Regions from separate parts of the Exiguobacterium sp. SH5S4 genome, predicted to be linked through region 2. Evidence: riboswitches for the same ligand, from Rfam matches in the RefSeq annotation. Region 2 holds a riboswitch; the other holds the start of a gene.
What was found. A riboswitch is a leader RNA that binds a small molecule or an ion and turns the genes downstream of it on or off. The one in region 2 is predicted to bind S-adenosylmethionine.
Positions count from the first base shown of each region.

Region 1: linked by a shared signal. The riboswitch ahead of EVJ32_RS14085 (2,3-diketo-5-methylthiopentyl-1-phosphate enolase) and the one ahead of EVJ32_RS11710 (Na+/H+ antiporter NhaC family protein) in region 2 are both predicted to bind S-adenosylmethionine.

Region 1 is NZ_SJUQ01000031.1:13,331-29,370, reverse strand. Features, by position in the region: gene mtnK (S-methyl-5-thioribose kinase) at 1-1,023, opposite strand, end outside; SAM riboswitch class I at 1,105-1,207, opposite strand; SAM riboswitch class I at 1,413-1,515, shown strand; gene EVJ32_RS14085 (2,3-diketo-5-methylthiopentyl-1-phosphate enolase) at 1,587-2,741, shown strand; gene EVJ32_RS14080 (2-hydroxy-3-keto-5-methylthiopentenyl-1-phosphate phosphatase) at 2,738-3,388, shown strand; gene EVJ32_RS14075 (methylthioribulose 1-phosphate dehydratase) at 3,385-4,002, shown strand; gene EVJ32_RS14070 (cupin domain-containing protein) at 4,016-4,549, shown strand; gene EVJ32_RS14065 (TerC family protein) at 4,592-5,422, opposite strand; gene folE2 (GTP cyclohydrolase FolE2) at 5,677-6,585, shown strand; gene EVJ32_RS16320 (hypothetical protein) at 6,624-6,788, opposite strand; gene EVJ32_RS14055 (rhodanese-like domain-containing protein) at 6,788-7,087, opposite strand; gene EVJ32_RS14050 (DUF2711 family protein) at 7,123-7,842, opposite strand; gene pta (phosphate acetyltransferase) at 7,920-8,909, opposite strand; gene hemQ (hydrogen peroxide-dependent heme synthase) at 9,247-10,020, shown strand; gene EVJ32_RS14035 (ATP-grasp domain-containing protein) at 10,249-11,184, opposite strand; gene EVJ32_RS14030 (potassium/proton antiporter) at 11,339-12,835, shown strand; gene trpA (tryptophan synthase subunit alpha) at 12,873-13,640, opposite strand; gene trpB (tryptophan synthase subunit beta) at 13,637-14,821, opposite strand; gene EVJ32_RS14015 (phosphoribosylanthranilate isomerase) at 14,803-15,375, opposite strand; gene trpC (indole-3-glycerol phosphate synthase TrpC) at 15,351-16,040, opposite strand, start outside.
Region 2 is NZ_SJUQ01000021.1:2,447-18,965, forward strand. Features, by position in the region: gene EVJ32_RS11645 (TrkH family potassium uptake protein) at 1-1,202, shown strand, start outside; gene EVJ32_RS11650 (SDR family oxidoreductase) at 1,223-2,293, opposite strand; gene EVJ32_RS11655 (PAS domain-containing sensor histidine kinase) at 2,290-4,464, opposite strand; gene EVJ32_RS11660 (restriction endonuclease) at 4,600-5,085, shown strand; gene EVJ32_RS11665 (LURP-one-related family protein) at 5,304-5,783, shown strand; gene EVJ32_RS11670 (DUF1836 domain-containing protein) at 5,859-6,482, opposite strand; gene EVJ32_RS11675 (diacylglycerol/polyprenol kinase family protein) at 6,631-7,281, shown strand; gene murB (UDP-N-acetylmuramate dehydrogenase) at 7,436-8,356, shown strand; gene ald (alanine dehydrogenase) at 8,429-9,559, opposite strand; gene EVJ32_RS11690 (PucR family transcriptional regulator) at 9,691-10,914, opposite strand; gene EVJ32_RS11695 (divergent PAP2 family protein) at 11,018-11,443, opposite strand; gene trhO (oxygen-dependent tRNA uridine(34) hydroxylase TrhO) at 11,561-12,502, opposite strand; gene EVJ32_RS11705 (TVP38/TMEM64 family protein) at 12,726-13,358, shown strand; gene EVJ32_RS11710 (Na+/H+ antiporter NhaC family protein) at 13,395-14,678, opposite strand; SAM riboswitch class I at 14,748-14,843, opposite strand; gene EVJ32_RS11715 (GGDEF domain-containing protein) at 14,942-16,519, opposite strand, start outside.

The DNA.
Region 1 (16,040 bases), on a different contig from region 2:
CTCGAGGTCAGCGACTCCGGCGAGGCCGATGGCGCGGCGAATCAGTTCGCATCCGGCATAGCCGATCGTGTCGCTAAAGATGGTTTGAAGTAGCTCATCGACGAATCCGTCCGTGTTGAACGGTTCGACCGCCGTCTCAAACTTCGTCCGGAACGTCTTCTCAAACGTCTCCCATACCGTCAATACGTCCGTGAACCGTTCGAACCGTTTGAGTGGGTCATGGAACGTCGATAGCGTCAAATGGGCGACGATTTGCCCGATGTCAAAGCCGAACGGTCCGTAAAAAGCGAACTCCGGATCGATGACTTTCGTCTCTTGTTGCGTCGCGAAGATACTGCCTGTATGTAAGTCTCCGTGCAAGAGCGCGTCGTGTTTCGTGACGAAACCGACTTTCAGTTTCGTGACCTCCACTTTCAATTTCTGGTCACGCCAAAGCGCTTCGACGTCCTGACGGAGCGCGGTTTCGATGTTGTTCGATTCGGCATCTTTGTACGGATCGGTGAAGATCAGTTTTTCAGTGATGTCGCACAGTTCCGGGTTGTAGTAATCCCGTTCTTTCCGCTTCTTCTCAATCGGGCCGGCCGTATAGTCTGACGTCTCAAACAACGTCTGTCCTAAAAACTCACCGATGTGACGGGCGAGTTCAGGATACGTTTTCCCTTCCAAATAGCCCGTCCGGACGATATCAAAGTCGGACAAGTCCTCTAAAATCGTGTAGGCGAGCGTCCGGTCACTGCCGAGAACGACCGGGACGAAACGCGGGACGACGCTAGCGAATTCGCGCAACGCGAGCTGCTCGATCCACGCCCGTTCAAGTGTGAGCGGCCAACTCTCTCCGACGACTTTCGCATACGGTAGCGCCTGCTTGACGATGAGGCTCGTTTCGCCTTGACGGATGCGGAAGACGAGGTTCAAGTTGCCGTCCCCGATCTCCTCGCAATGCGCGATGCCCCCATCTTCGAGTAACCCTAACGTTCTGACGTGCTCGACGACTGTCTGTTCTGTAAATGGTTGATAAGCCATGTCTGTTTCCCCTTTCGGTATATTCCCCACAAAAAAAGCCCCTTTCTCCGCGAGAAAGAGGCACAGCCGTAACGGTTGTTCCTCTCATCTGTCAGACGTATGTCTGGTGGATGTAGCACCGTGCCTACTGGTCGGTTGCTGCGGCGTCATCGGGCCAATTCCCTCTGCCAACTCGCGATAAGAGTGTCATATTCGATTGTGTGAACTTGTTGTGATGAATGTTACTTACTCGAGCACCAAGTTGTCAACGTCAATTTTCGGACCCGGTGTTGTCTTTTCCCGGGCATATATAGAAACAATGAATTCAACTATTTTTTCTCAAAAAAAGGAATTGACGAACCGGATATTGTGTGACAAAATTCAATTAAATTTCACAACTTCAAAATACATTCTTATCAAGAGCAGACGGAGGGGACAAGCCCGATGATGTCGCAGCAACCGACCCGATTGGGCACGGTGCTAATTCTTGCAGCGTAAGCTGAGAGATAAGAGTTCATTTTTTTATGATGACCTCTTGCCTCGGCATGGGGTCATTTTTTGTTTGACCGGAAGGAGGAACGAACATGAGTATTACTGCCACATATGAAATCAGCCGGACGAACCGCGTCGCGACTGTCGCCGAGAAAATCGCCCTTGAACTGACCGTCGGCACATGGACGGAACTGCCCCACCTAGAGCAAGAACAATTAAAGGCGTATCGGGGCGAGGTCGTCTCAACGACGCACACGGAAACGACGAGTCGCTTCACAATCCGTTATCCGCTCCATAACGTCACGCCCGACTTCTCATCCATCTTGACGACGACGTTCGGGAAATTATCGCTCGATGACTCGGTACGCTTGATCGACTTGACGTTACCCGAAACGCTTGCGTCTGAATTCCCCGGAGCAAAGTTCGGTGTTCAAGGCGTTCGTGAGTTGCTCGACGTCCATGATCGCCCGCTCGTCATGAGCATCTTTAAAGGGATCATCGGCCGTGATTTACGCTTCTTAGAACAGCAACTTCGAGACCAGCTCGCCGGCGGCATCGACATCGTCAAAGATGATGAAATCCTATACGATAATCCGCTCACTCCGTCGCTTGAACGAGCTAAAATCGGGGCGGCCGTCATCCAAGAACAGTTCGAAACGACCGGGAAACGTTCGCTCTATGCCATCACGCTCAGCGGTCCGGTGTTCGGGCTACGTGACCAAGCGCTCCGCTTGATCGAGGCGGGCGCGACGGCACTGTTGTTCAACGTCTATACATACGGGCTCGACACACTCCGCGAACTCGCGAGCGATCCAACAATTAACGTCCCGATTTTGGCGCATCCGGCGTTCGCCGGCGCCTTGACCGGCTCGATCAGCCACTCGCTCTTGCTCGGGAAATTGTTCCGCCTCGCGGGGGCCGACTTGACGCTGTTCCCGTCCCCATACGGTTCACTCGCGACACCGTCCGATGAGGCGTTCGCGATTCGGGATAGCAGTGCTCGGCCGCACTGGGCGAAGCCGATTCTACCGGTCCCGTCGGCCGGCATCCATCCGGGGCTCGTCCCGGACATCATCCGTGATTTCGGCACAGACGTCGTCATCAACGCCGGCGGCGGCATCCACGGTCACCCAGACGGCGCGGCTGCCGGGGCCCGGGCGTTCCGACAAGCGATTGAGCAAGTAGTGGGCGTGGCGAGCCAGACGAACGAGCTCGAGGCCGCGCTAAAGGCGTGGTCAAAACAATGACGATTCACATCTTGTGTGACTTCGACGGGACGATCACGGCCGAGGACAACATCATCGCTTTGATGCGGGCGTTCGCACCGCCCGAATGGCACGCGCTCAAAGACGACGTGCTCGCTCAAGACATCTCGATCCGCTCCGGGGTCGGACAGATGTTCCAGCTGTTGCCGAGCGCTGACGCTTCGGCGTACCGTGACTACTTGCTGGACCGCATCACCTTGCGCCAAGGTTTCTCGACGTTTTTGGCAGAAGTCCGGCAACAAGTTTGGAAGTTCGACGTCGTCAGCGGCGGCATGGACTTTTTCGTGTACCCGATCTTGCAAGACCACGTCGCGCCGGACCACATCTACTGTAACGTCGCCGACTTCTCGGGCGAGACGGTACGCGTCGACTGGCCCTACGCCTGTGACGCGCATTGCACGAATGATTGTGGTTGCTGCAAACCGACAATCGCCCGGACGATCGTCGATCCCGTTGATCGCTTGATCGTCATCGGTGACTCGGTGACCGACTTCGAGATCGCCAAACGGGCCGATTTCGTCTACGCCCGTGGGCAACTCATCACGCTCTGTGAAGCAGAAGGCATCGCCTACGCCCCGTTCGAGACGTTCGACGACATCACCCATCACATGAAGGAGGTGCACGTATGAGCGTGACCGCACGTTGGCTTGAACTCGCCGACATTAAAGACGAACTCGCCGCGCGCGACTGGTTCCCCGGAACGAGTGGCAATTTGGCGATTCGTGTCTCCGACGACCCGCTGACCTTCCTCGTCACGGCGAGCGGACGCGATAAACGAAAACGGACCGCGGACGATTTCGTCCTCGTCGACGCGGCCGGCAGGTTACTTGGCGAACAAACTGGCAAACCGTCCGCTGAGACGTTGCTACACGTCGAGGTGTTCAACAAGACTGCGGCGACGTGTTCACTCCATGTGCACACGGTCGACAACAACGTCATCTCCGAGCTCCATGCCGTGAACGGTGAGGTCGTCTTCACGGGGCAAGAGATCATCAAGGCACTCGGGTATTGGGAAGAGGACGCGGTCGTCCGGGTCCCGATCATCGACAATCATGCCGACATCCCGACGCTCGCGGCCGCCTTCGCGCCTCACGTCCATTCAAGCGCCGGTGCCGTCCTCATCCGTAATCACGGCATCACGGTCTGGGGCGAGACGCCGGCTGCGGCGAAACGTTATTTAGAAGCATACGAATTTTTGTTCAGCTACACGTTAAAACTACGCGCCTTAGGCGTCCATTCATAAGGAGGAACTATCTATGGCAACTGTCTATTTCCAACAAACCGAAGAACGTCTCGTCGACCAATCTGAAGTGAACGTATTTTTAGAATCGCGCGGTATTCTGTATGAGCAGTGGGACATCGCTAAACTTCCGGTCGCGCTTCAAGAAAACTACGAACTGACGGACGACGACAAGCAAGCCATCCTCGCAACGTTCCGTGACGAGATTCAAGACGTGTCGGAGCGCCGCGGCTATCAAACGGCCGACGTCATCTCGCTGTCTGACGCGACACCGAACTTGGACGAACTGCTCGTCAACTTCCAAAAGGAACACCATCATACGGACGACGAGGTCCGCTTCATCGTCAGCGGGCACGGCATCTTCGCCATCGACGACGCCGAACGTGGCTACTTCAACATCGAACTCAATCCCGGCGATTTGATTTCGGTCCCGGTGAACACGCGCCACTACTTCACGCTCCAAGACGACCGCCAAGTCGTCGCCGTCCGCATCTTCGTGACGACAGAAGGCTGGGTGCCGATCTACGAGAAGCAAGACGTGACTGCCTAACAAAAAATCCTGCCTTCCGCATACGCGAAAGACAGGATTTTTTTAATGCTTGACCGCTGTCGGTTTGGAAGAGAACCAACCCCAAACAGCAATCCCGACCATGACCGACCAGAAGAACAGTGTCCAACCTAACGAGTGGACAAAACCGTCTGGAAGACCCATGAACGCGAACGGTGTACCGGCAATCAGTTCCTTGAAGCCAGGGTGTTCGAGGACGAGTACCGTCAACTTCACACCGACCCAGCCGACGATGAGGAAGGCGGCCGTCTCAAGTGTCGGACGTTGATGCAGCAGCTTCACGAAGACGCGGGCCGCGAATCGCATCAAGATGACCCCGATGAGTCCACCCGTCAAGACGACGAAGAATTGACCTGAGTCGATTCCACCGATCTCTCCAAGACCGAGCGGCGGCAAGCTGACTGCGAGTGCGACCGCTGCCAAGATCGAGTCGACCGCGAAAGCGATGTCGGCGAACTCGACTTTTACGACCGTCCACCAAAACTCTTTTTTCGTGACCGGCTTCTCGGTAATTGCCGTCTCTTCTTTCGCCTCAGCGGCGAGGTCTTGTCTTGGATCCATCTTGCGCGCCTTGTACGTCATATATAGATGTCGCGCGCTCATCCCGATCAAGTAAAGGGCACCGAGTGCTTGGACTTGCCAGACGTTGATTAAGAACGAGATTAAGAATAATGCGATGAAGCGGAAGACGAACGCTCCTAATAAACCGTAGAATAGCGCTTTCTTCTGTTCTGTCCGCGGCAAGTGCTTGACCATGACGGCCAACACGAGCGCGTTGTCTGCAGATAGTAGCCCTTCAAGACCGACGAGTACGACGATGATCCAGGCGTACTGCAGGATTAACTGCCAATCCATTTAAAAACATCCCCTTTTTTTGTGTGTTCTTTCATATTTAACAGTGATCTATTTTTAAGTTCACAGGAACATTTTATTTCTGTGCGTAAATTAAATCAATCTTCTTTCGTTCAATGTCTGAAGTTTTTTCCGCAGAACAGGTTCAAAGCATGTTCGCGAAGCAAAATGATACCCAGTTTGTATCCATTTCGTGATAAAATCCTAACAAGAACGAGTGGCGGTCATTTGCCCTCTTAAAAAAGGAGAATCCGATTATGTCTACAAGCCATGTCGCTTTACCTACTAAAGCAGAACGACATAAACTATTCGGCTCGGTCCCGCCGGTCAAAGGTACGAAACCGACAGAAAAAGATAAAATGGTCGATCTTCAAAATACACCTAAGAACTTCTTGTTCGCACTCGACAGCGTCGGGATCTCGAACGTCAAACATCCCGTCAACATCGAAACGCCAGACGGCATCCAAGCGACGGTCGCAACGTTTGAATTAACGACATCACTCGTCCAAGATCGTAAAGGCATCAACATGTCACGCTTGACGGAACAGCTCGACGCGTACCATACGCAAGGCTGGACGTTATCAAACCGCTCGCTCATCGAGTTCGCCCAAGAACTCGCCGAGCGTATGGAACAAACGGAAGGTCAATTGACGGTCCGCTACCCATGGTTCTTCAGCCGGAAAGCACCGGCGACGGGCCTCAGCGGTCTTATGAACGCTGACGTCATGCACAACGTGACATACAACCTCGAGACAGGTATGGCGAGCGTGACGGTCGGTCTCGTCATCAACGTGACGACGCTATGCCCATGTTCAAAAGAGATCAGCGAATACAGCGCCCATAACCAGCGCGGCTACATCACAATCGAAGCCGGTCTTGACGAAGCGTCGCTCGACGGCTTCGACTGGAGACTCGCATTGCTCGATGCGGCGGAGTCGAACGCATCGGCACCACTTCACCCGGTCTTAAAACGTCCGGATGAGAAACGGGCTACAGAAATCGCTTACGAAAACCCGCGTTTCGTCGAAGATATGGTCCGCTTGATTGCAGCCGACTTGTACGAGATGAAACAAGTCGTCAACTTCTTCGTCGAATGCCGAAACGAAGAGTCGATCCACCAGCACGACGCCATCGCGTCAATCACGTTCGATAAACGTGACAACTAAAAACGAGTGAAGCCAGATACTTGGCTTCACTCGTTTTTTTATACACTTTGTATGAGGCGGATCGTCAACAAAAGGACAATCAGGACGATCCACACCGCCCAGATGGTGCGCCATCTGTTCCAGTCGAGACGCTTCACGAACGCGTATACCGTCAAATAGAGGACGATCAAGAGCGGAATGACGACCCACGGATTGTCGAGCATCACGCTTCGACGTCACCGTCCCAAGCGAGCATGCCGCCCTCGACGTTGACGACTTTGAACCCTTCCGATTCCAAATAGTCGCACGCCGTCTGGCTGCGTCCGCCCGAGCGGCAGATGACGTGATAGACGTTGTCTTGCGCGAGCTTCTCGGTCACGCCCGGGAATTCAGACAGCGGATAGAGCGGCACGTTCGGGATATGGCCCGCGTCGTACTCGTCTTGTTCGCGTACGTCGATGATGTGGAGCGACTCCCCGTTCTCAAGCTTTTCACGTAATTCGGTTGCATGGATGCTTTGCATGCTGTTTCCCCCTTAAATTGTTATCCCCTACTAGTTTACCTCAGTTTCGTGTCGGACAAACTCCAATTGATGGTCGTCTCGTCATCGCAGTAGAAACCTTTCAGACCACAACGTTCGACCATGTCACTTACCCAAGACTGACTGCCGCAAAATAAAGTGAAGTGGCTATCCCATGGCGGTACGATGAGCCAATCATGCTGATAGCCGAAAAACGTGCGATGATTCATGTCCCATGTATCGGCTGCAAGAACTTCTCGAATGTTGATAAGATGGCGCTCCGTACAAAATTCGTCGCCGCTCCATATCCATTCTTCTCCCGTCTCCAGAAGCGCCCTTAATACCCGATTCTTTAAGAAATCAGACAGCTCGCCTTCGCCAGGTGGGAGTAAATTCTCGCGCTCGCAAAATTCGATGATTCGATTTGCGCCTTCTTTATCTTCGGCATGCGGTTTCAACGCCCCAATCATCGTTCGGAGTGCGTGATCGATACGTTTGACGTCTTCAAAACCCAGTTGGCGGCGCATATCTTCCCATGCGACGGCACGAAAATGCTGTTCCACTTCGTTTTTGTTCAGCTCGACATATCGGTCAATTGCGGTAGGATCTTCTATCGGTCCGAGAAACGGATGGTACGCGACGAACACTTCTTCAAACACGCCCTCATAGTAAGTTTTAATCGGAAAATCATCTCCACCGCCGAACATGGCGTAGCGATGTCCTTCCGGTAAAGTGATGGCTCCCTCAATCTCCTCCATGTGACCGCCTCCTTTTCCAATAGTTTACAACTATGCATCAAAAAAAGCATCCTCCGCTGTGGGAAGATGCTTCTGACTTACGCTTCGTTGCGCTCGTCAATCGCTTGTGCCGCTGTGATGAGCGTCAATTTATAGACGTCTTCTTCATTACAGCCACGCGACAAGTCGTTGACTGGCTTGTTGAGACCTTGCAAGATCGGTCCGATCGCTTCGTATCCACCGAAACGTTGAACCATCTTGTAGCCAATGTTCCCGGCTTCGAGGCTCGGGAAGACGAACACGTTGGCGTTACCGGCAACTTCAGAGCCCGGTGCTTTCTTCGCTGCCACGCTCGGGACGAACGCTGCGTCGAACTGAAGCTCACCATCGATTGGAAGGTGTGGCGCTTTCTCTTTGGCGAGACGCGTCGCTTCGATGACTTTCTCGGTTTCAGGCGACTTCGCCGAACCTTTCGTCGAGAAGCTGAGGAGCGCGACTTGCGGCTCGATGCCGAACGTCTTCGCCGTCAACGCTGACAAGTAGGCGTTCTCGGCAAGGTCGGCCGCGTCCGGTGCGATGTTGATCGCACAGTCCGAGAAGACGTATTGCTCATCGTCACGTACCATGATGAACACACCTGATGTCTTTTTGATGCCTTCTTGCATCTTGATGATTTGAAGTGCCGGACGGACCGTATCGGCCGTCGCATGCATCGCACCCGAGACAAGACCTTCCGCTTTGCCCGTGTGGACGAGCATCGTACCGAAGTAGTTCACATCTGACGACAACAATTCACGAGCTTGTTCAGCCGTCGCTTTGCCTTTACGGCGCTCGACGAACGATTCGACGAGCGTGTCGATATCTTCGTATGTCGCTGGGTCATACTGCGTCAAGTTCGAGATATCAAAGCCGTGTTTCGCTGCGACTGCATCGATGTCCGCTTTCGGACCGACGACGATCGGGTTGACCATGCCGTCATTTTTTAAACGGACTGCAGCTCCAAGGACGCGCTCATCGACGCCTTCTGCTAAGACGATGGTCGGACGAATCGGGCTGACTTTTTGCTTCAACGTGTCAAATAATTTCATGGTAAGTGAACTCCTTTTCGATTGGAAGATATCTATGTTTTCTCTTTAGGACACATTTGTCCGTATGCGTGTTTTATTATACACAGTCCTTTTTTTAAAATAAACTATTCTGCCCATATCGTCATAAATCGCTTGAAATCAGTCATTATATGAATAGAACAGTTATGTATTTATGACTGATACAGGTTGCTGTGAAGCCGTTTACATTTCTGCGTCCGCTTTCCCCCTTTCCTCGTCTCGATTGTGATTAGCCTCACAGACAGCGCCAAATTTGCCAGGCTGTAAAGTGTCTGTGGTAAAATAAACAGCGAAGCCAAGTCTTGAAAGGAGTTTTTTCATGTCAGAACGTCCAGCACCGACAACCGAAACACAGCACGCAGCCGCCACATTAGACGGTTGGTATACGCTCCATGATTTCCGCTCGATCGATTGGACACGTCTAAAAGCAGTCGACAAGGCGGCGCGTCAAGAAATGATTGAGGAGTTCGTCGCCTTCCTCGCCTCGCTTGAAGACGTCGAAACACGCGGAGAAGGCAGTCACGCCTTCTATTCAATCCTCGGTCAAAAAGCGGACGTCGTCCTCATGGTCCTTCGTCCGACGTTCAAAGAGCTCGAGCAAGTCGAACTCGCCCTTCGTAAGACGAAACTGTACGACTTTATGATCCCATCGTACTCTTACGTCTCGGTCATCGAGCTCGGCATGTACCGTGGCTCTGGTGACGGGGATCCGTACGAGAACCCGCACATCCGCTCGCGCTTGTACCCAACGTTGCCAAAAACGGCCCACATCTGCTTCTACCCGATGAGCAAAGCGCGCCGTGACGAGGATAACTGGTATACGCTGTCGATGGACGAGCGGAAAGACCTCATGTACCGCCACAGCATGATCGGCCGCAGCTATGCCGGCAAGATCCAGCAGTTCATCGGCGGATCGACCGGATTTGACGGCTGGGAATGGGGCGTCACGCTCTTCGCGGAAGACTCGCTCCAATTTAAGAAGATTGTTTACGAGATGCGTTTCGATGAAGTCAGCGCCAAATATGGCGAGTTTGGTGACTTCTACGTCGGAAACATCCTTCCAAAAGAAGAACTCGGCACATTCCTCGGTTGATTGAGGTTTACGCATCGACTCCCTCGGGAAACATCGTTGTAGAGGCACTTACAACAATGATCAATGAGGTGAACAACGATGCGCGTGTTCAAGGAATCAGATCGAGACACTGCAAAACGTTTAGATTCGTTCATTGAACGAATGGCCCCGACAGCAGAGCTAGTCCAAATTCGATTTGAACAACAATTACAACATACACAGCGAAAGGGTCAGGCGAAAGCCTGACCCTTATTTTGTCTTCGCGTGAAGCGCGTCGCCAAGGAACGTCGCGAGTTCTAGCATGCCGTATTGACCTGCCTTCGCTTCCGCGTCCGAGTTATAGTTCGTATTCGTGTTGACGTCGTACGCATAGACGTTACCGTCACGGTCTTCGATAATCTCGATCCCCGCGACTGCGATATTATTTTTTACCAAGAACGCTTCTAGTTGATCGATGATCGGATCGGCAAACCCGTCGACGATTTCAAATTTGGCCGGCGGCGTCTCGCCGACCGGGCAGAATTGGTCTTCAATCGAGCACGCATCCGCCGGGCATAGTTCGAACCCTTCCGACGTGTCGACCCGTACCGCGTAGAGGAACTTTCCGCCGATAAATTCACAGCGCGTGATGAACGGTTTCGGCGCTTCGATATATTGTTGGATGAGCGTGATGCCATCGACCGAGTCCTCGAACGCCGGTCCGTACACATACCCTTTCAACGCCTCAATCGAATGGAACAGCTGCACGCCAAGCCCTTTACCAGCCCGGTTATGCTTCGTGATGAACGGGCTCATGCCAAGCTTCTCGGCCGCCTCGATGATTTGTTTTTTTCCGACGGCAGCGATCGTCCTCGGCACACGGATCCCTTCTTGACGAAGCGCCGTATACTGGTTGACCTTGCTCACTTCGAGGCGAATCGCCCGTGTCCCGTTGAAGACGGTCCGTCCGTTCGCCTCGAGCCAGGCAAGTACCCCTTCCGTCAGCTCTGGCGCGTAGCGATGCCCGCGCGTATGTGACGAGGCACTCATCCGGTTATAGAACACACCATCCGGCGGCGTCGCTTCGATATCGATGATTCCTTCATCTAAATGCCACAGTTCATATGGAAGCGATAACTCCTCGAGCCGTTGGACGAGATGGTCCGTCCACTCATTGTTTTCATGCAAGACGTGAATTTTAGCCATATGAATCCCCCTTTGATACTCCTAATGTACCACACCGATATCCGACTATTCCAATTAGCATAATTGATGATACGTTCATTCTTATTTCATAACGGTTTCATGGTATAATGAACTTAATAATCTATATGAAAAGTGACAATTTCAAAGGGAAGTGATGTGTTTGACCGCACCTATTTTAAGTACAGACGTTTCAATCCTCTTGTTCGGCCTCCTCCTTGTCGCAGGAGTTTTGGCCACGCGCGTGTCGACCCGTTTTGGCCTGCCCGCCCTGCTTTTGTTCATGGGCATCGGCATAATCATGGGCAGCGACATCACCGGCTTAATTTTCTTCGATGACTCGAACCTCGCCCAGATGATCGGGATTTCCGCTCTGATCGTTATTTTGTTCGAAGGTGGTCTGCAGACGAAATGGGCCTCGTTTCGGAGTGTCCTCGTCCCGTCCGCCTCGCTCGCGACGATCGGCGTCTTATTGACGGCCGGGCTCGTCGCCGTGGCCGTTCGTTTCGTATTCGGTTTCGACTGGATTGAATCTTTCCTGTTCGGTGCCATCATCGGCTCGACCGATGCCGCCGCCGTGTTCGCCGCCTTCAAAGGAAAGAATATCTCGCCGAAAGTCGGCGCGACACTCGAAACCGAGTCCGGCACGAATGATCCGATGGCGATGTTTTTAACAATCCTCGCTCTCGACTTCATGTTGAAACCGGAAACGACGATTTGGGACGGCATCTGGATGTTCATCCTACAGATCATTGTCGGGGCGTTCGCCGGGTACATGCTCGGGAACCTGTCACGGCTCATGCTCAATCACTTGCGCCTTGAATCAAGCAGCCTGCACGCCGTCCTCATGATTTCGATGGCGTTCATGACGTATGGTGTGGCCGCCTACTTCGCTGGCAGCGGCTTGCTCGCCGTCTATCTTGCCGCGATGATTGTCGGGAATGCCCACACCGCCCATGAAGTGACCATCGTCCAATTTTCGGAGGCGCTCGCTTGGATCATGCAAATTATCATGTTCGTCATCCTCGGGCTTCTCGTCTATCCGAAACAACTGTTCGACCCAGAACTCATTTGGAAAGGGCTGTTGATTTCATTTTTCCTCATGTTCGTCGCCCGTCCGATCGCCGTTTACTTATCGACGATCGCGATGCCGTTCACGCATAAGGAAAAGCTGTTCATCTCCTGGGCCGGCTTAAAAGGAGCGGTCCCGATCGTACTAGCGACGTTCCCGCTCATCGCCGGGATCGACAACAGCCAACTCATCTTCAACGCCGTCTTCTTCGTCGTCGTGACGAGCGCGTTGATTCAAGGAACGACGCTCACACCACTCGCGGCCAAACTGAACCTGCTCGGCCCGGATAAGATCCGCTCGCCGTATACGATCGCGCTCGTATCGAGTAAACAGTCACAGCATCAGCTCGTTCCGTACGTGGCGACAGAAGCGTCATCAATGATTGGACGCACGCTCGCCGACATCACGTTACCGCCGAACACGGTCGTCAATGCGATCGTCCGCAAAGACTATCTGATCCCGCCGACCGGACAGACGAAAATTGAGCCGGGCGACTTATTGTACGTCCTCGCCTCGACGTATCGTCACGACCAACTCGATCGCAAGTTCGGCGAAGACGGGCTTGAACGCGTCGAGCTATGAACGAACAAGGACCGTGCCTCAGGGCACGGTCCTTGTTTTATGATTTGACTCGACGCGCCGATGCGATCAATTCGGCGACGTCTTGCTCACGTCCGGCGTGGAGCGCCTCGACGATGAAACTGCCGACGACGACCCCGTCACACACCTCACCGAGCGCTTGCACTTGGTCTTCCCGATGGACACCGAATCCGGCGAGTACCGGGACCGGAGACCGTTCTGTCAATGACCGTAAATGAGCGAGCAGTTCGTCCGGGAACGCGTCGACTTTTCCGGTCGTCCCTTTGAGCGTCACCGCGTAGACGAACCCTTCGGCCTGACTTAAGATCGTGTCAATTCGTTGTTTGTTACTCGTCAATGTGACGAGCGGGACGACCGCGACCCCGTTCCGTTCAATCCCCGCGAATAGTTCGAGGCTCTCTTCGAACGGCAAATCGGGGATGATGACACCGCTGACGCCGCATGCGGCCGCACGGTCGAAGAACGGCTGGATTCCGAACCGGAACACCGGATTCAAGTATGTCATGAGGACGATCGGGACTGAGAAACGCTCAGTTCCTTCTATTAAACAATCCAACACACTAGAGAGTGTCACCCCGGCCGCGAGGGCCCGCATCCCGGCCGCCTCGATGATCGGCCCGTCCGCTACCGGATCTGAGAACGGGATCCCGAGCTCGATCGCCGTCGCGCCCATCGCTTCGAGCCGCTCGATCGTCGGAATGAGTTGATCGAGTCCGCCGTCTCCAGCCATGATGTAAGGGACGAACGCTGCCCCGTCTCTATTTCGAATCGCTGTCTCTAAGCTCATTTCCGTCCCACCCTTTCTCGAATCGTATGCACATCTTTATCACCTCGGCCGGACAGACAGATGACGAGCAGATCGTCCTCGTCCATCGTCGCGGCGAGCGTCTCGGCATAGGCGAGTGCATGTGACGACTCGAGTGCCGGGATGATGCCTTCATGTCGACTGAGTGACATACATGCCTCTAACGCCGCCTCATCGGTGACCGCCGCGTAACGGACACGCTCGATGTCTTTCAAGAAACTATGCTCTGGTCCGACCCCAGGATAATCGAGTCCAGCCGAGATCGAGTGCGCTTCTTGGATTTGTCCGGCCCCGTCTTGCAGCACGTACATGAGCGAGCCGTGGAGCACGCCGACTTCCCCTTTGGTGAGCGTCGCCGCATGCTTGTCCGTATCGACGCCGCTTCCTGCTGCCTCGACACCGTACAAGGCGACGTCCTCGTCATTCAAGAACGGGTAGAACATCCCCATGGCGTTGCTGCCACCACCGACGCAAGCGATGACGGCATCCGGCAAGCGTCCGGTCTTGTCTAAAATTTGGCGCCGCGTCTCTGTTCCGATCACACTTTGGAAGTCACGCACCATCGTCGGGAATGGGTGTGGTCCAAGGACAGAGCCCATGACGTAGTGCGTATCGTCAACGTGTTTGACCCAGTAGCGTAACGCTTCGTTGACCGCATCTTTCAACGTTCGGCTGCCTGACTTCACCGGAATGACCGTCGCCCCGAGCAGTTCCATCCGAAACACGTTCAACTCTTGCCGTTCGACATCGACCTCACCCATGAAAATCGTACATTCTAAATTGAGCAACGCGCACACCGTCGCTGTCGCCACACCGTGTTGTCCGGCACCGGTCTCGGCGACGATTTTCTGTTTCCCCATCCGCTTGGCGAGCAGCGCCTGCCCGATCGTGTTGTTGATCTTATGGGCACCGGTATGGTTCAAATCCTCCCGTTTCAAGTAGACGTTCGTCCCGAGGCGTCGGCTCATGTTCTCCGCATAATAAAGCGGGGTCTCCCGTCCGACGTATTCGCTGAGCAACTCGTCGAAGCGTTCTTGAAATTCAGGATCTAACTTCGCTTCCTCATAAGCCACCTCGAGTTCTTCAACGGCCTGCATGAGTGTTTCCGGTATATATTTTCCTCCGTACGGGCCAAACTTCCCGTTCACTGGTTGTGTGTACATGGTGTTTCCTCCTTGGCACGTCTGATGAACGTGCGAATTTTATCGATATCTTTCTCTCCATCTGTCTCGACGCCGCTTGAGACGTCGACCCCGTCAGGCCGTACGTCGTGCATCGCTTGTTTCACGTTGTCGGCCGTCAAACCGCCGGCGAGCCAGAACGTTCGCTGCGGACGTTCCAACTGCAACCAGTCGAGCGTCTCCCCGCTCCCGGGCGTCGGCGCATCGAGTAAGACGATATCCGCCTCCGTCTCGCTGCTCGCTTCGATGATCGGCAGATTGAACTGTCGGAACGTCTCAAGCGGCAACGTGCGCCGGTGCAGCTGGATATCCGTCAATCCACAAGTGATTGCCGTCTCGACCTCATCAAGCGTCGGGTCGAGAAACACTCCGACGACACGGACGTGATTCGGGATCAACTGCCGTAGTCGTTTCGCCGTCGTCACATCGACTTGGCGTGAGCTGTTCGCGAACACGAAGCCGATCGCATCGGCCCCGGCTTCAACCGCCGCCGTCACACTTTCTTCTGTTTTCAATCCACATATTTTAACGAACACGTCTTCAACTCCTCAATCAACGCCGTCGGGTCATCCTGTCGCATAAGCGCCTCTCCGACGAGAATCGCTTTGGCTCCCGCGTCTCGCAGTCGGCTCGCTGCTTCGCCGGTGCTGACTCCGCTCTCACTGACGAAAGCCACGTTCGGATAACGCTTCATCAATTCAACCGATGTCTCGAGCGATACGTCGAACGTCTTCAAGTTCCGGTTGTTGATGCCGATCAACACGTCCCCGAGTTCGAGCGCCGTCTGGAGTTCGGATTCATCGTGCACTTCGACGAGCACGTCGAGGCCGATCAGGCGCGCGTGTTGCTTCAACGCGTGCAGGCGAGTCGGATGTAACGCCGCGACGATCAACAACGCCGCGCTCGCACCGGCCGCTTTCGCCCGGTCGAGTTGTCGTTCATCGATGATGAAGTCTTTACACAGGACCGGGATATCGACGGCGTCAGCGACTTGGCGTAAGTCATCGAACGACCCGTTAAAGTATGTCGTATCCGTCAGCACCGAGATCATCGTCGCACCGGCCCGTTCGTAAACCTGAGCCCGTTCGGCCACATCTAGTTCGGCTCGAATCACGCCTTTTGATGGGGACGCCCGCTTAATTTCCGCGATGATATGAAACCCGTCCGCGACCAGCCGCTGTAACGAGATCGGCTCCGTCGC
Region 2 (16,519 bases):
GCCTGTTCATCGCGACGTCAGCAGGCACGGTGACCGGATTGTCGACGATCGACATCGGCTCATCGTTCAATATGCTCGGCGAGCTCGTCATCGTCGCCTTGATTCAAATCGGCGGACTCGGGTTCATGACGGTCGCGCTCATGCTGCTCAGTGTGCTCGGTAAAAAAATCGGCTTAAAACAGCGGATCTTACTCCAAGAGTCGCTCAACTTGTCAGGGCCGGGTGGAACGGTCCGCCTCGTCCGCAACATCGTCTTCACGACCATCATCGTCCAATTCATCGGGATGTTATTTTTGACGGTCGAACTTTACAGCACGGGTGATTACCGGTTCGGCGAAGCACTGTATTATGGCTTTTTCCATGCCGTCTCGGCGTTTAATAACGCAGGTTTTGCGTTATGGCCCGACAGCTTGATGCAGTTCGAGCAAAATACGGCCATCGTCGTCACGATTTCGATGCTCTTGATGATCGGTGGTCTCGGATTCACGACGATTGCCGACGCGACCGAGGTGAAACGATGGAAGCGGCTCGCCCTACATTCGAAAATCATGATTGCTTCGCTTGGTGTCATCAACGGGATCGCCTGGTTCGGACTCATGCTGTTCGAGTGGGTATCAGTGGAAGGCGGCTTGTACGGCCGTCCGATTGGCGAGGCGCTAAACGTCACATTCTTTCAAGCGGTGACGACACGGACGGCTGGATTCAATACGGTGGACATCTCGATGATGGCGCCGGTATCAATCGGATTAATCCTCATCTTGATGTATATCGGGGCCGGGGCGGCATCAACGGGTTCTGGGATCAAAGTGACGACCGTCGCTGTCATTTTAGCGGACATGTGGGCGTTCATCGCCGGTAAAAAAGAAACGGTCATTCTCGAGCGGACGATTGATGCGTTTCAAATCAAGAAAGCATACGTCGTCGCCATCTCGAGTTTCTTCTTTATTTTGTTGATCACGGCACTCACGATTTTGACGAATGATCATATTCCGGCGACCGCTCTCTTGTTCGAGACCGTGTCTGCCTTCGGAACGGTCGGTCTCTCGCTCGGCATCACGGCTGAATTGAATGACACCGGGAAAGGGTTCATCATGTTCATGATGCTCCTCGGCCGTGTCGGCTCGCTGACCATTCTGTTCACGGTCGCACGACAGATGGACCGGAAGATCCGTTACCCGAAAGAGAAGCTGTTAATTGGATGAGGACACACAAAAAGCCCTGGTCAGGGCTTTTTGTGTGTGTTGTAGTAGGCGACGATGTCAGGCAAGTAGTCTTGTAAGTCCGGGCAAACGATGCCGGTCCCGTTTAACGCTCGGAGCGTCTGCGTCGTGTCGAAATGGACTTGATGCTTAAAATAGGCGAGCAGTTCTTTTGGAACCCCATATCGTTCCGATAGCTGCAAAGCGGAAAATCCGGTTTCTGCGGCGAAATGGGGAATCGTTCCGCGAGGCGAGCGACCAAACATCGCTTCATGGATCATACGGTACACTTCCCGAGCCCCGTGCGGGAACGGGTCGGTCAAATGGAACGTGCGCTTTAGACCGACTGGGGCGTGGGCGAGATAAGCAGTCGCTTCGACCACGTAGTCATACGGCACGAGGTTCACTTCGATGTTTTGCCGTCCGATATACGGGAGCGGCGCTGCTTGACGCAACTGGTCCATCAACTTCAACACGAAGTAGACGCCATCGAATTTTTTCGTCTCTCCGGTCTTGCTATGGCCGATGACGATACCGGGACGGATGATCGTCGCGGGTATCGAGCCGAGTTCACGGGAGACGATGGCTTCCGCTTCATACTTCGTAGCCTCGTAATGGTTTTTAAACTGGACCCGATGCCATAGCTCGTTCTCATAGACGGTCCCTTGGCGGCGTCCGGAGACGTAGGCGGTACTAAAATAGACATATCGCTTTAACTGTTTTGCCCGTTTGGCGAACGCCGTCATATGCTTCGTCCCGAGCAAGTTGACTCGGTAGCCGACGTCATACGGGATGCTCAAGTCATAAGCGGCCGCTAAGTGGAAGATATAATTCACTTCCCGTTCGATGACCGACCGCATGATCGGGTCGAGAATGACTTCCGGGAGTGTGATATCGGCTTCAACAAGCACTAACTGCTCGTCTTGAAGCGAAGTCGTGGCTAACAGTTCTTGTTTCAAAGCGAGCGCTTCTGGTCGTTGTGCCGGTAAATGGAGCGCATAGATCGTGCCGATCTGATCCGGCAATGTCGCGAGATGGGTAATCAGCTTTCCTGCTAAAAATCCTGGGAAACCGGTAAAGGCATAATGGTTCATGGCGTCTCCTCCGCTACATCTAACGTGAACGTGAACGTCGAGCCAACGCCTACGCTCGACTCGACTTCGATGCTGCCGCCGTGCGACTCGATGATCTCCTTACAGATTGACAACCCGAGGCCGGTGCCTCCGATTTGACGCGTATCTGAGTTGTCGACACGGTAGAATTTTTTGAACAGTTCTTCGAACGCGTGCTCGGGAATCCCAATCCCAAAATCTTGGACGGACACGTGGGCTTGCTTGTGCTCTTTCCGGACGCGAACTTCAATCTCATGACTGTGAGGTGAGTACTTGATGGCGTTTGAAAGCAAGTTGATGATGACTTGCTCGATCCGGTCTTTGTCGGCGATGAGAACGAGCAACTCGTCGGCATCATCGAAATGAATCGAGTGGTCAGTCGTCTCGCGGAAGCGTTCGACGACTTCACGGACGAGCTCGTTCAGGACGAAGCGGTCTTGTTTATACTCTTGATTGCCATCTTCCATGCGCTGAATATCAAGGAAGTCGTTCAACAAGTCCGTCAACCGCTTCGCTTCTTTTGCCATCGTCTTTAAATAGCGCTCGCGCTTGTCCTTCGACAAGTCACGTGTCAGCATCAATTCGATGTATCCAGATAGAGAAGATAATGGTGTTCTCAACTCGTGTGAGACGGTGCTGACCAACTCGTTTTTGATTTGGTCCATCCGCTCTTCTTCGGTCCGGTTGCGGAAGACGAACAAAAAGCCACTATCCATCCCAATCTGCCGTTTTGTGTCCATTCCGGTTCCGTACATCTCATAATACTGTTCGTCGCGATCGTTCGGTTGCGGAATCGAAAAACGGAGCGACACTTCACGAGCCGACCCGTCGAGCAAGAGGTCGATTTTTTTTAACATTTCAGTGCGGTCACGGCCCCGGAATGTCGTCAGGAGCGGGATGCGTTCCTGTATCTTGTTCGGAGCGATGCCGGGCAGGTCGAGTAAGCGCCGGGCATGTACGTTCATGAACAGGACACTACCGTTCGATTCGGTCAAGACGAACGCCTCGTTCGATGCTTGCAGAATCGATTGGATGATGTCGCGCTGACGAGCAATCGCATTTTTCTCTCGTTCAAGCATGCGCTCGACTTTTTTACGGTCACTAATATCGCGCATGACGGCGACGCGGAGCGTCTGGCCTTGGAACGTCACTTCTTTCGGATAGACTTCCATCTCTAAAAAGGTACCGTCCTCGCGCCGTCCGATGACTTCGTACGGGGTTTGAATGTGATTACGGATCCGTCTGAGGACATCGGCCCGGTAGCCTTCCGCGATAAATTCAATCGTTTGGCGTCCGACCATGTCCTCGGCCGGGATACGGAAAATCGTTTCGGCTGCCTTGTTCGCGTCAAGAATCGTTCCCCCTTCGTGAAACAGGACAGCTTCAATCACGGACTCAGCAAACATGCGGTAGCGCTGCTCTTTATGGAGCAGTTCACCTTTGAGCGCGATTTCAGGACTGACATCAAAGACGAAGAAAAAGAAGCCGATGATTTGATTGTGTTCATAGACTGGCTGCATGAACAGTTTGCCGACGAAATGGGTGCGGTCTTTACGCTGAAACTTCCATTCTCGGTCTCCACGATCGAGTGCGACGCGCAGCATCTGTTCGAACGACAACAAGCGCTCCGTCTCGTCTTGATAATGCGTCCGCTTCTCACTCAGTTCTCGCGACTCGAACAAGGCGAACGGTGTCATCTCATAGAGCACTTCGTGAGGTTTATAGCCGAACAGCTCGGTCGCTCCTTTATTGAAGCGATTGATGAGCAGATTGGCATCTGTCATGATCATCGCCATGTCGAGCTCGGTATGCATCATCGCCTCAAAGGCGTTATGTTGGACCGTGACCCGCGTGTCGAGCGGGAGCGGCTCGATGGAGAGAACGTATATATGTTCATATGGGATCGCATGGACGCGAATCGTCGGCATCTCGTATATCCAAGGAAGTCCTTGCTCCATCCGACGCGACAATTCCATGGTGAGGGGTGATTGGTTGACCATGTGGAAAATATTCGTTTTCGTCTGTAAGTCTTCAGGAAACTGCTCCATGAACGGACGATTCGCCTGAACGATCGTACCGTCCTTCGTAATCAACGCGACGCCGTAAGGTAAAGCGTGCAGCAGTTCGTTTTGGAGATACATCCTTTTCTCCATTAACGTTTGATCCCTCCTTCTTTATATCAAACGGGTACATTTGGAATACATTCGACAGATGCCCCTTTGTTTTCCTGCATTGATTCGGTAAAGTAAATAAAAGAAACGATAGGGAGGACGATTGACGTGAAAGGAATGGCGCTTAGCCTATTGATTGCCACCGGATTATGGTGGTTCGAAGCACCGATGTGGAGCGTCGTCACGGTGCTCGCTCTCGGGATTGCTTGGCTCATCTGGCGGATGCGCCTGTCGACGATTGATCGGATTGATCGAATGGACGGCCGTGAGTTTGAGCTGTTTTTAGAAGAAGTATTCACAGCGCTCGGGTACACCGTGACGGTCACGCCAGCGTCACGTGATTTCGGGGCGGATTTGCTCCTTGAAACGTCGGACGGCTGGTCGATCGCGGTCCAAGCAAAACGCTATGAAAAAGTTGTCGGACTCGAAGCGGTCCAGCAAGTAGCCGCGTCCGTTCCATACTACGGGGCGAACGAAGGATGGGTCGTCACGAACTCGTCCTATACGGATAGTGCATACGAACTCGCCGAACCAAATCAAGTTCGTCTGATTGCAAGAACGGAGCTCGAACAGCTGCTTAAACAGGCTGGATTTAAGTGCTAAAATGGCGCCTGTTCACAGCTTTGACAGACTGGCGGATTGTGTCGAAGAAAAAGGGGTTGTCTTTTTCCTCAAACGGTGCAATAATCATCTTCGTCATATGAAATATGTAGTAGTTGAACAGAGAAACACGACTACTAGAAACTAAATTGGGGTTTCACAGAATGACCAACCGAACAAACACAAAAATCGAGGTTGGAACGTAGTAGGAGGAAAAAGCGGTGCGCAAATTAATTTATGTAAAAGGTTGTGTCTTTACGCAAGGCGAGGCGACCATTTATGACGAAACAAATGATGCAATCGGATCTGTTCACCGCAACGCGGAGGGCAATGTCCAAGTGCACAACTTGTCCGGTCGACAAATCGCTCACGGGAAGTACATCCCGAACTGTCAAAAGTGGGTCGTCATGAACCATGACGGGCAAGCGATTGGTCAATTAAAAGACAAGTTCTCGTTATTCGGGAAAAAGTGTGAATACAACGTCTATGAACGCGGTCTCTACACGATTCAATACGACGTCGAACGCTACAAGTTCAGTGTTCGCGATAAAGCTGGGAAACTTGTGGCGGAACTTCGCAAACAAGATGACGATTCTTTCTGTTTGACGAAAGAGGCGGATCAGCTCTCGATGTTCGAGTTGTTGTCAGTTTTGAAGACGTTGACGGTCAAATCACGGATGCCGGTCGCCATGTCAGTCTAACCAATATGACGAACACCAGTCACTGCGACTGGTGTTTTTTTTTGCGTTCCACAAAAAAAGCTTCATTTGATTGGCTCAAATGAAGCGGCTTAAATAGTGTTTGGCCTCGATCTCGAGTGTCGTCACGCGGTGCGCGTACAAGCATAGCTTCAGAACGTGCATGATGTTCGGATGGGTGTGTCCCATCTTCTCAATCGAACGCTTCGCACGAGTATCTAACATCTCGATCGGGCTCGTCGACTTGGCATACTCCGCGTACAAGCGGTAGAAGTCGATCGGGGAGATGAGGTCGTCCTCGTCGCGGTCGGGATTGTTGAAGATGAGTGCGAGCAGCGAGCTCGTCTCTTCGAGCGAAAACAGATGCTTCAAGTCGTCGAGCAAATAAATGATCGCAGCCTGTTGTAGCGAATATTTTTTACCGACCCGGGGGACACCGATGATTTTACGAACTTCGCGTTTCGTCCAGTTTTGAATCGTCGTCGCGGACAAATGCTCTCCGGTCAGTGTGTTGGCCAAAGCCACGATTTGATTGATCGACAATCCGTTCTTTTCAATATGAAACAAATGGATTTTACGAAGCTCTTTCGGGAAATGCTCACGCACTTCTTCAGGAAAAAGTGAGATGGCCCGATCGACGTCACCAACCCGCATATAGTGAAGGCAATCAGCCAACGTTTGAATCGAATTTGCGTCGCGCATACAGGCATCCTTTCTATAGCCGACTTCGTTCGCAGGCTATACAGTCATTTGACCTCATTCTACCAAATGTTTGAAAAGGAAGCTAGGTTCTGGCTTGATTAAGGTATAATGAGTACGTATAAAAATCGCACATAAAGGTGGTCCCACGATGAATGAATGGGTCAGTTCTATTCTGTCCATCGTCATTGTCCTGGTGTTTCTTGTCGGTCTCGAACAGATTGGCAAGCGCCTCGGCTGGACGGATGAGACAATTCGAAAGAGTGTACATATTGCAGTCGGGCATTGGTCATTGCTCGCCGTCTGGTTGATGGACACATGGTACATCGCTGCCATACCGCTCGTGTTCTTTACGTTCGCAAACGCGTGGCTTCTATATAAGAGCCCGTCTCCGGTCCATCAGACCGAGCGGAAATCGCTCGGGACCGTCTATTATCCGATCGCACTCCTCGTCATCTTGTTCTTCTTTTTCGAGACGGAACCGCTCGCCTTTTTAGCGGGTTCGCTCGTATTGGCATGGGGAGACGGCTTAGCAGCCCTCATTGGACGAAAATATGGGACGGTGATCTATGACCTGTATGGGCAAAAGCGATCGTTCCAAGGCAGCATGGCCATGTTCTTAAGTTCGTACGTGGTACTCTTTTTATTGTTTTTGTGGAAAGGTATTCCGATGTGGCAAGTGGTAACTTATGGGTTTATCATTTCCATCATAGCGACGCTGACAGAAGCGATTTCGTATCGAGACTGGGATAATTTCACAATCCCGATTGTCGTCGCCGTCGCGACATCATTATTGTTGTAAACTATTTGCTAGATTGTAAAGAAAACGTTGCTTGTCACTCTCGGTAAACATTTGTATACTGTGTTTCGTACTGAAACCATTCAGCAACGTGTCCGAGGCGAACTTTTTCGCTTGCGGCACTAATAAAATAGACCGTAAAGGATTGAGGCAACGCATGAGCTTTTTAGACCAACTACTCACAATCATCCCGGCCGAGCGCTTCAAGCAAGACGAGCCGCTGTCAGCACACACATATACAAAATTGGGAGGGAAAGCGGATTATTTCGTAGCTCCACACACGTATGAAGAAGTTCAAGCCGTCCTCGAGCTCGCCCATCGCGAGAACGTACCATTCATGATTCTCGGTTTCGGGTCCAACTTGATCGTTCGAGACGGCGGCCTGCGTGGCATCGTCTTGAATTTGAACGAATTGAACACGGTTCGCCGTGACGGCAACCGGATCATCGCCCAAGCAGGAGCGGCCATCATCGACGTGTCGCGCCAGGCGCTCACTGAAGAGCTGTCTGGACTGGAGTTCGCATGCGGTATTCCGGGAACGGTCGGAGGCGCTGTTTACATGAACGCGGGTGCCTACGGCGGCGAGACGAAAGACGTAATCGCGAGTGCGGTCGTTTTGACGCCAGACGGCGAACTGCTCACGCTCTCGAAAGATGAGCTTGACCTCGATTATCGAACGAGCCGAGTTTCGAAAGAAGGCTTGATCGTCTTAGAGGCGACGTTCGAACTCGATCCGCTCGGTTATGAAGCGATCAAAGACGTAATGGACGATTTGACGCATAAGCGTGAATCGAAACAACCACTTGAATATCCGTCATGCGGCAGTGTGTTCAAGCGCCCGCCCGGTTACTTTGCCGGTAAACTGATTCAAGATTGCGGACTGCAAGGCAAGCGCATCGGCGGGGCGGAAGTATCACTCAAGCACGCGGGCTTCATCGTCAATATCAATCAGGCGACAGCGACTGAATACATCTCGCTCATTCGTCACGTCCAAGCGACGGTCAAACAGAAGTTTGAGATCGAACTTGAACCTGAAGTGAAAATCATCGGTGAAGACATCGCCGTCGAAAACGCATAAACATACGCAAGACGCCCGAACGGGATTTTCCGTTCGGGCGTCTTTCTGTCCGCATATTTCGGATGTGTTCGATTACGCGTGGAGCTGCTTCGTGACGGCTTCAGAGGCTGGTACGAACGTGTAGCCGAGGTCACGGGCGACGGCTTCGTATGTGACCGTACCGTCGATGACGTTCAACCCTTTGAGGAGCGCTGCATTTTCGCGAAGCGCCGGGAAGATTCCTTTTTGAGCGCACTCGACGATATAAGGCATCGTCGCGTTCGTCAAACCGAGCGTCGACGTGCGCGGGACCGCCCCTGGCATGTTGGCGACGGCATAGTGCTGCACACCGTAGCGTTCGTACGTCGGCGCGTCATGCGTCGTAATATGATCGATCGTCTCACAGATCCCGCCTTGGTCGATGGCGACATCAACGATGACTGACCCCGGTGACATTTGTTGCACCATCTCTTTCGTGACGAGTTTAGGTGCTTTCGCGCCCGGGATGAGGACGGCACCGATGACGAGGTCGCTCTCGGCGACTTGCTTCGCGATATTATAGCGGTTCGAGATGAGCGTGTTGATCGTGTTCCCGAACTGGTCGTCGATTTGGCGGAGACGAGCCGGACTGATGTCCATGATGGTCACGTTGGCTCCGAGACCGATGGCGATGCGGGCCGCGTTCATTCCGACGACACCGCCCCCGATGACGGTGACGTTCGCACGAGGCACCCCGGGAAGACCTGACAAGAGGATCCCTTTGCCGCCATGCGGTTTTTCTAAAATTTGCGCCCCGATTTGAGCAGCCATCCGTCCTGCGACTTCGCTCATCGGTGTGAGCAGCGGAAGCGTACGGTCGACTTCGACCGTCTCGTAGGCGATGGCGGTCATGCCTGAATTGACGAGCGCTTTCGTGAGTTCAGGTTCGGCCGCTAAATGTAAATACGTGAAGAGCGTGAGGTCTGGACGGAAATATTGATACTCTGACGGCTGTGGTTCTTTTACTTTCAAGGCGAGTTCAACGTCTCCCCAAACGTCCTGTGCTGAATCGACGATGCTTGCCCCAGCGTCGATGTACTCCATATTCGTGAAGCCGCTCCCGATACCGGCCCCCGTCTCGACGAGCACCTCGTGTCCGAGTTCCGTCAAGACGGATGCACCCATCGGCGTCAACGCGACGCGGTTTTCGTTATTTTTAATCTCTTTCAATACCCCGATTTTCATGTGTAGTTCCCCTTTCTATCTGCTGACACAATCTGTTCACACCTCTAGTATAGACCCAAGTGAAATCGCTGTCTTTAGCATGGATTCTAAAAACGGCAACCCCCACTTTGTGATTTTTCACAAAGTGGGGGTCAGTCGTCTTGACGATATTGTCCGGCCTTGATCGCTAAATAAATAGCAGCCCGTTCCGGGAGCGAGACTTGGGTGATGCTCGTCAGTTCTTCGATCCGTCGAATCCGATACAAGACCGTGTTCGGATGGATATGGAGGTGGGCGGCGACTCGTTTGACGTTCCCGTCAAAATAGAAATACCATTCAAGCGTCGTCACGAGTTCGGTGTGGTGGACTTGGTCATACGCCTGCAACCGTTCGATCGTCGGGTGCGTCTCGAGGCGCAGGCCGATCCGTCGGGACAAATCGGGGACGAGTTGATAGATGCCGATCTGCTCGAACGCCCGGGCACTAGCGAGCTCGAACGGGAACTTCCGGCGTAGCGATGTGACCCGTCTCGCTTCCTCGGTCGCGGCATAGAGCGTATCGCTCTCGAAGAAACGACGGCTAATCCCGAGGCGAGGTTCGGCGTCAGTGAACTTGTCTTGAAGCTGGGTCTCGAAGCGGTCGGCCCACTGGAGGAGGGCGGCCTCTTCTTCAGATAGCTCGGACTTCATATAGTGCCAGACGAGCAGCTGTTGGCCGTCGATGGCGTGAAGGACGACCTCGATCGCTTCTTGTGTCGCAAGCGCATAAAATAACCGCTCAGCGAATTGCGGAGTGATCGGCTGCAAGCAGTCGATGATCGTCAGGCGATTCGCGACGGCGATTGGGGCAAGTTCGTTCAAGCGTTCCCGATGTGCGGGAGCGAGGTATGGCGAAGCGAGCACTTCTAAAAAGAAACGCTCGAGTTCGGCATCGATGCGACGTTCGTGCATGGCGATCGTCATGAGCAGTTTCTTGGCGATATTTGCCCCGTCCTTCAAGACGGTGAGTTCCTGCTCGGAGAACGGGGTCGTCTGGGCCAGGCTCCAAATGTAGCCGAGCACGTCTTCTTGCTGCTTGATGACGACGGCGGCGCGCTCGCTGAGACCGATGGCCATCCGGGCCGGGATGACGACAGGCTCGTCTCGGTCGATCAGCTCTTGCAGGATACCGCTTTCCCACAAATCTTCGATGACGGCTTCCGGGACACGGCGGCCGATGATGGTCGCGATCCGGGCCGGGTCGGTCGAGTCGGGATGCGTGCTATAGGCGAGTAGCTGATGGTGGCGATTTTCGATCGTGATCGGTGCGCGGATCGCTTGCCCGATCGCTTCGGCGAGTGTGTCGAGCGATTCATATGATTTCTGTAAAAAAGGCATGTCGATTCCTCCTCTCTATCACTATACCGTCTCTGTTGTGAAAGTTCACAAAAAGATGGACAGTTTTTGAGAGGGGAACGACATGCCTGAACGTGTGTATCGTTTACATGGGGAAAAATAGTCCGACGACGAGGCCGAGCAATGCGCCGACGATGACTTGGTACGGTGTATGGCCGACGAGTTCGTTCAAGATCGGTGTGTCGTGCTTGATCCCTTTAAAATAGTCGTTCAATAGACGGGCTTGGAAACCGACGGCTTGACGGACGCCGGTCGCGTCGTACATGACGATCGTCGCAAACGTGAGCGCGAGGGCGAACATGCTCGAGTCGAGGCCTTCAGCCCGGCCAATCGCGGTCGCGAGCGCGACGACGGTCGAGGTATGGGAACTTGGCATTCCGCCTGAGGCGAACATAATTTCAAGTTCAAAGTCACGTGTTCGAATGAGTTCGGTCACAAGTTTGGCCGCCTGTGCGATAAACCAGGCCAGTATTGCGGCGAGTAACGGTTCGTTAAAGAGCAATTCAGTCACTTCCTGTCTGACAATAGTATCTACACTATACCCGATTCCATGCCGCGCTAGACGTAAAGTTTCTGTCAAAAATAGCGTCGCGGGCAAATGCCCGCGACGCTATTCGGTCGATTTTTGTTACCCGACGACGCCTTCAGTCTCTTGAAGTTTTTCCGCGATGTTCTCGATGATAAAGCGGTTGCGTGGATGCTCCTGACACTCTTTCGAGCATGAACGCATCTGTTTCGGCTCACACTCTTCACAACAGAAGTGTTGTTTATTGCACTCCGGGTTGGCACAATTAACGTAACGGGTCGTCTTCGTTCCGCAGTGCATACACGCTGAAACGACTGACGGATTGACCGTGTTGACCGGGACGTTGATGCGCTCGTCAAAGACGTAAAGCTCGCCGTCCCAGTTTTCACCTTGCGTCGCTTCGTCCTTGCCGTACATGGCGACGCCGCCTTTTAAGTGGAAGATGTTGTCGTGACCTTGGTCACGCATATATGCGGTAAATTTCTCGCAACGGACGCCTCCGGTACAGTACGTGAGAAGTGTTTTCCCTTCGTAGAGGTCTTTGTTCTCCTCGAGCCAGTCTGGCATGTAACGAGAAGCCTCTACGTCGATTTTGATCGCATTTTTGAAGTGACCAAGATCGTACTCGTAGTTGTTACGAACGTCGAGGATGACGACATCATCGCGATTCATCATCTCTTTCCATTCTTCCGGTTCGAGATACGCACCGTGTTGTTTAGGCACGTCGAACTCGCCATCAAAGCGCCACGTCACGAGCTCTTGTTTGTGACGGACAAAGATTTTCTTGAAAGCATGCTCTTCGACTTCATCGATTTTGAACTCGATGTCGCTGAAGTATGGATCGGCTTTCAAGTCGTTCATGTACTGTTCGGTTTGTTCCCAAGTGCCCGAGCACGTCCCGTTGATTCCTTCGGAAGAAATCAAGATACGTCCTTTGATCCCGAGGTCCTTACAATACTTGAGGTGTTGTTGTGTCAGTGTTTCTGGGTCCTCGATGTTGACGTACTTATAGTACAGTAAGACCCGCATTGGTTTTGTTTCCATGTTATTGCTCCCCTGTGTTCAGTTTTTTGCAGGAAAACGAACGTTGGGTTGTGTCGTTCGACGAATGAACTTGCCTGCAACCACAAGTCCATTATTATATGATAGATATCACAGTGAAATTTCGCAAATACTTTTTATTTTTTTTTGAGGAGGGCAGGGGGATGCGTCCTCTTGAACGAATTCGGGTAAAAGGTAGTAACGAAAGCCGAAGGTGGAAACTGAGATGCTCACATCACTACAACAATATATATTGAACATCATCGAATGGCTCCAAGGACTGCCGGGAGGTCCTTGGGCTGGACTCGGAGCCCCGTTCCTAGAAGCGATTTTCCCGTTTCTCCCGCTCGTCTTGATCATCTCGGCGAACGCTGCCACGTATGGCTTCTGGCTTGGTGTTCTCTTGTCATGGATCGGCAGTTTGGCAGGGACGCTCCTCGTGTTCGCCGCCGTCCGATACGTGTTCCGCAAACCGATGACGCGTTGGCTCGAAAAACATAAACAGGGTGTCTATTGGCTCGATCGCATCAACCATATGAGTCCAATCTCGCTCGGATTCTTATATTCGTTGCCGTTCATCCCGGTCAGTTTGATCACGTACTTACTCGCCTTGATTCAAATGCCGCTCCGAACGTTCGTATTGGCGGCCGGATTCGGGAAACTGCTCGTCGTCATCATCTTCTCGGTCATCGGTGATCAGTGGCAAGAGTTCATCCAAAGCCCGTTCCGCTTATCGATGCTCGGCCTGCTCTTGCTCGTATTGTGGGCGATCAGTCGCGGTCTCGAAGAACTTCTCAAACGGCGCGCTTTCAAAAAACGGAACGAAGAGCTCAAACGTAAACGTGAAGCAAGAACATAAAAATCCTCGAAGGCGGCCGCCTTCGAGGATTTTTGCTTAGTTGGTTTTTTTGAAACGTGGGAAGTTGAAGACGATCGCCAAGCCTCCGCAAATGAACAGGAGGAACGGATAGAACATATACGGGACGAGGGCGGGGGACGCCGTGTTCGTCAACTCGGCGGCGATGAGGAGCTGCGCCCCGTAAGGCAGAAGTCCTTGTACCCCGCACGAGAAGATGTCGAGTACGCTCGCTGACTTTTTCCGTTCGATGTCATACGTATCGGCGATATTCGCGGCAAGCGGGCCTGCTACGAGAATCGAGATCGTATTGTTCGCCGTCGCGACGTTCGTCGCACTGACGAGCCCGGCGATGCTCCATTCCGCACCAGCCCGGCGCTGAATCCGTGACGTGAGTGCGTCTCGTAAATAGGTGAGTCCACCGTTATGCGAGATGAGCCCGACGAGTCCGCCCATGAATAACGTCAAGAGCGAGATCTCGGCCATGCCCATCATACCGTCGGCCATCGCCGTGACGTAAGACGTGACGGCCAAGCTTCCGTCAATCAGTCCGATGATGCCAGCGAGCGCGATGCCGCCGAGCAAAACGAGGATGACGTTCAGTCCGGTCAAGGCGAGGACGATGACGGCGAGATACGGAATCAATTTGTACCATTCGAACGCGGCCACTTCAATCGTCGATTCTCCACTTGAGAGAACGGCTAACAGGACGGTCGTGATGATTGCGGCCGGGAGCACGATCCAAAAGTTGGTCCGGAACTTGTCACGCATGTTCGTCCGCTGTGTCCGGACGGCGGCGATTGTCGTATCTGAGATGAATGACAAGTTGTCTCCGAACATGGCCCCGCCGACAACGGCCGCGGCCGCGATCGCGATATTGACCCCGCTCTCTTGATGGATGCCGAGCGCGATCGGGGCGAGCGCGGCAATCGTACCGGTCGATGTGCCCATCGCCATCGAGATGAAGGCAGCGATGACGAACAATCCGCTCAGTAAGAGTGACGGCGGCAGGAACGTCAACGCCGCATTGACCGTCGCGTCAATCGCACCGATTGCACCGGCGACGTTCGAGAACGCGCCAGCGAGCAGGAAGATGAATATCATGATCAAGATACCTGGATTACCGGCGCCTTGGGCGATACGTTCGACGGTCTGTGTGACGCTTCCTTTCGTCATCATCGCGGCGACAATTAAAGCGATCAACGCCGCGATCAGCACCGGGAACTTGTAAAAGTCACCATAATAAATACCTGCCCCGATAAAGAAGACGAGGAAGACGAGCAAGGGCAAGAGCGCCCATTTGTTAGCTGTTGGTTGTTCCAATCGATTCACCTCATTTCATAGAATAGAAAAAGAGAGCCTTCCGAAAAAGGCTCTCTGTAAGAGACACCCTTTTCATCTTTCGAGCAGAACGCTCGCTGGATTTGGCACGGGTTACCCGCTGCCGAGACATCTAAGGGCCAGTCCCTCCGTCTCTCTTGATAAAAAGTCGTCATGATGTAGTTGTTAGACACGTTTTCTAACGTACCTGTTTCAAATCGGGTTGTCAACAGAAATCCCCCTGCGCCAATGGACGCGGGGGGAAGTCATGTCGTCAAAAAATTATAATGGGCGACGCGGTTACGACCGGCGTACTTGCCGCCGACGTAAAGGGCCCGGTCAGCGTTACGAATCGTATCATCAAGCCGTTTGTCGCCGAACGCTTGAATCGTATCGACGCCGATCGAGGCGGTCACGGGAATATCGACCCCATCGACACGGAACGGCTTATCTTCAATCTTCTGTCGAATCCGTTCGGCGATATCGACGGCTTGGTCGACGTCGCAATGATTGAGCAGCAAGATGAACTCCTCGCCCCCGTAACGGGCCGCAAAGTCATCGGTCCGGAGCACTTGCCGAATTCGCCGTCCGAACTCTTGGAGCACGCTGTCTCCGACTTGGTGACCGTGCGTGTCATTGATTTTTTTAAAGAAGTCGATGTCGAGCATCGCGACTGAGATCGGGTACATCGAGCCGTCCGAGATTTGTTGAATCCCATACTCGTAGAACGCGCGCGCGTTGGCGAGCAGCGTCAAGCTATCGGTGCGGCTTTCCGTGTATAGGCGGTCGCGTTCGTGGCAACGGCTGATTGTTCGGTTGAACGACTTCAACAGTTTCATCATCTCGTTTTGAATGATGGGCGGATAGCCATAGACGTGTTCACCGATCATGACGATGCGTGTGCGGATCCCGTCAATCTCTTCTGACTGGACCGAGATGAAGCTGTGGTAATCGTCATGAAACGCTTCTGACAACGCTGCGTCCCATTCGAAGCGCATCTCATAATCGACAGACTTGGCGTGTGGATGGCGCGCTTCAATCAAGTCGAAGACGATCGGACGGTCGATCGGCTGTCGCGTCAACAAATCGAAATAGAGCGTTCGGTCGAACAGGACGAACTCGACAAACCCTTTATCATATTGGTTGAGGCGCTCACATTGACTCAAGAACACTTCAATCGCCTGGGCCTCGCTTTGAGACAGGGAGACGGCCTCTTTCGCTTCATCGTACTGTTCGATCAATGACTTGAACGCGTCTTGGCGCCCTTTTTGGATCATCAACCGCTTAATAAAGAACGTGAGGGCGGCCGCGATGCTACTGACGACGAGCAAGTTCGTCTCACGGAAGAACGACGCGGCAAGGATGAAGACGAAACTGACGATGTACGTGTAAAAAGCGATATTCAGAAAATCACGGACCGGGATATCGACGCGGAACCACCAGCCGACTTGATACTTTTGAACGACCGTGTTCAAAATGATGGCGCTGATCAGACCGATGAGCGGAACGAACGAATCCTGCGAATAGAAGCCAAGACCGGTCTCACCGCCGAGTGCCAAGTAAACACTTGCCGGGATGGCGATTTCTAAAAATGACGTGATCGCGTTCCAAGGATAAGTGAACCGGAAGCGGCGGAGCGCGACGCGCGGTTTTAAGTTGGCGAACTGAAAGACGAGGAGTCCGATTTGGTTGACGAGGAGCGCCGTCTCAAAATCAAAGAATAAAAAGATGATGAGGACGATGCTTTCTGAAAACGTGAAATAGACGCCTTTCCGTTCAATCGAGTCCATTTGGAAAATGATGACGAGCAGCGCAATCAAGATGAACGGAAGCGGCTCGATCGC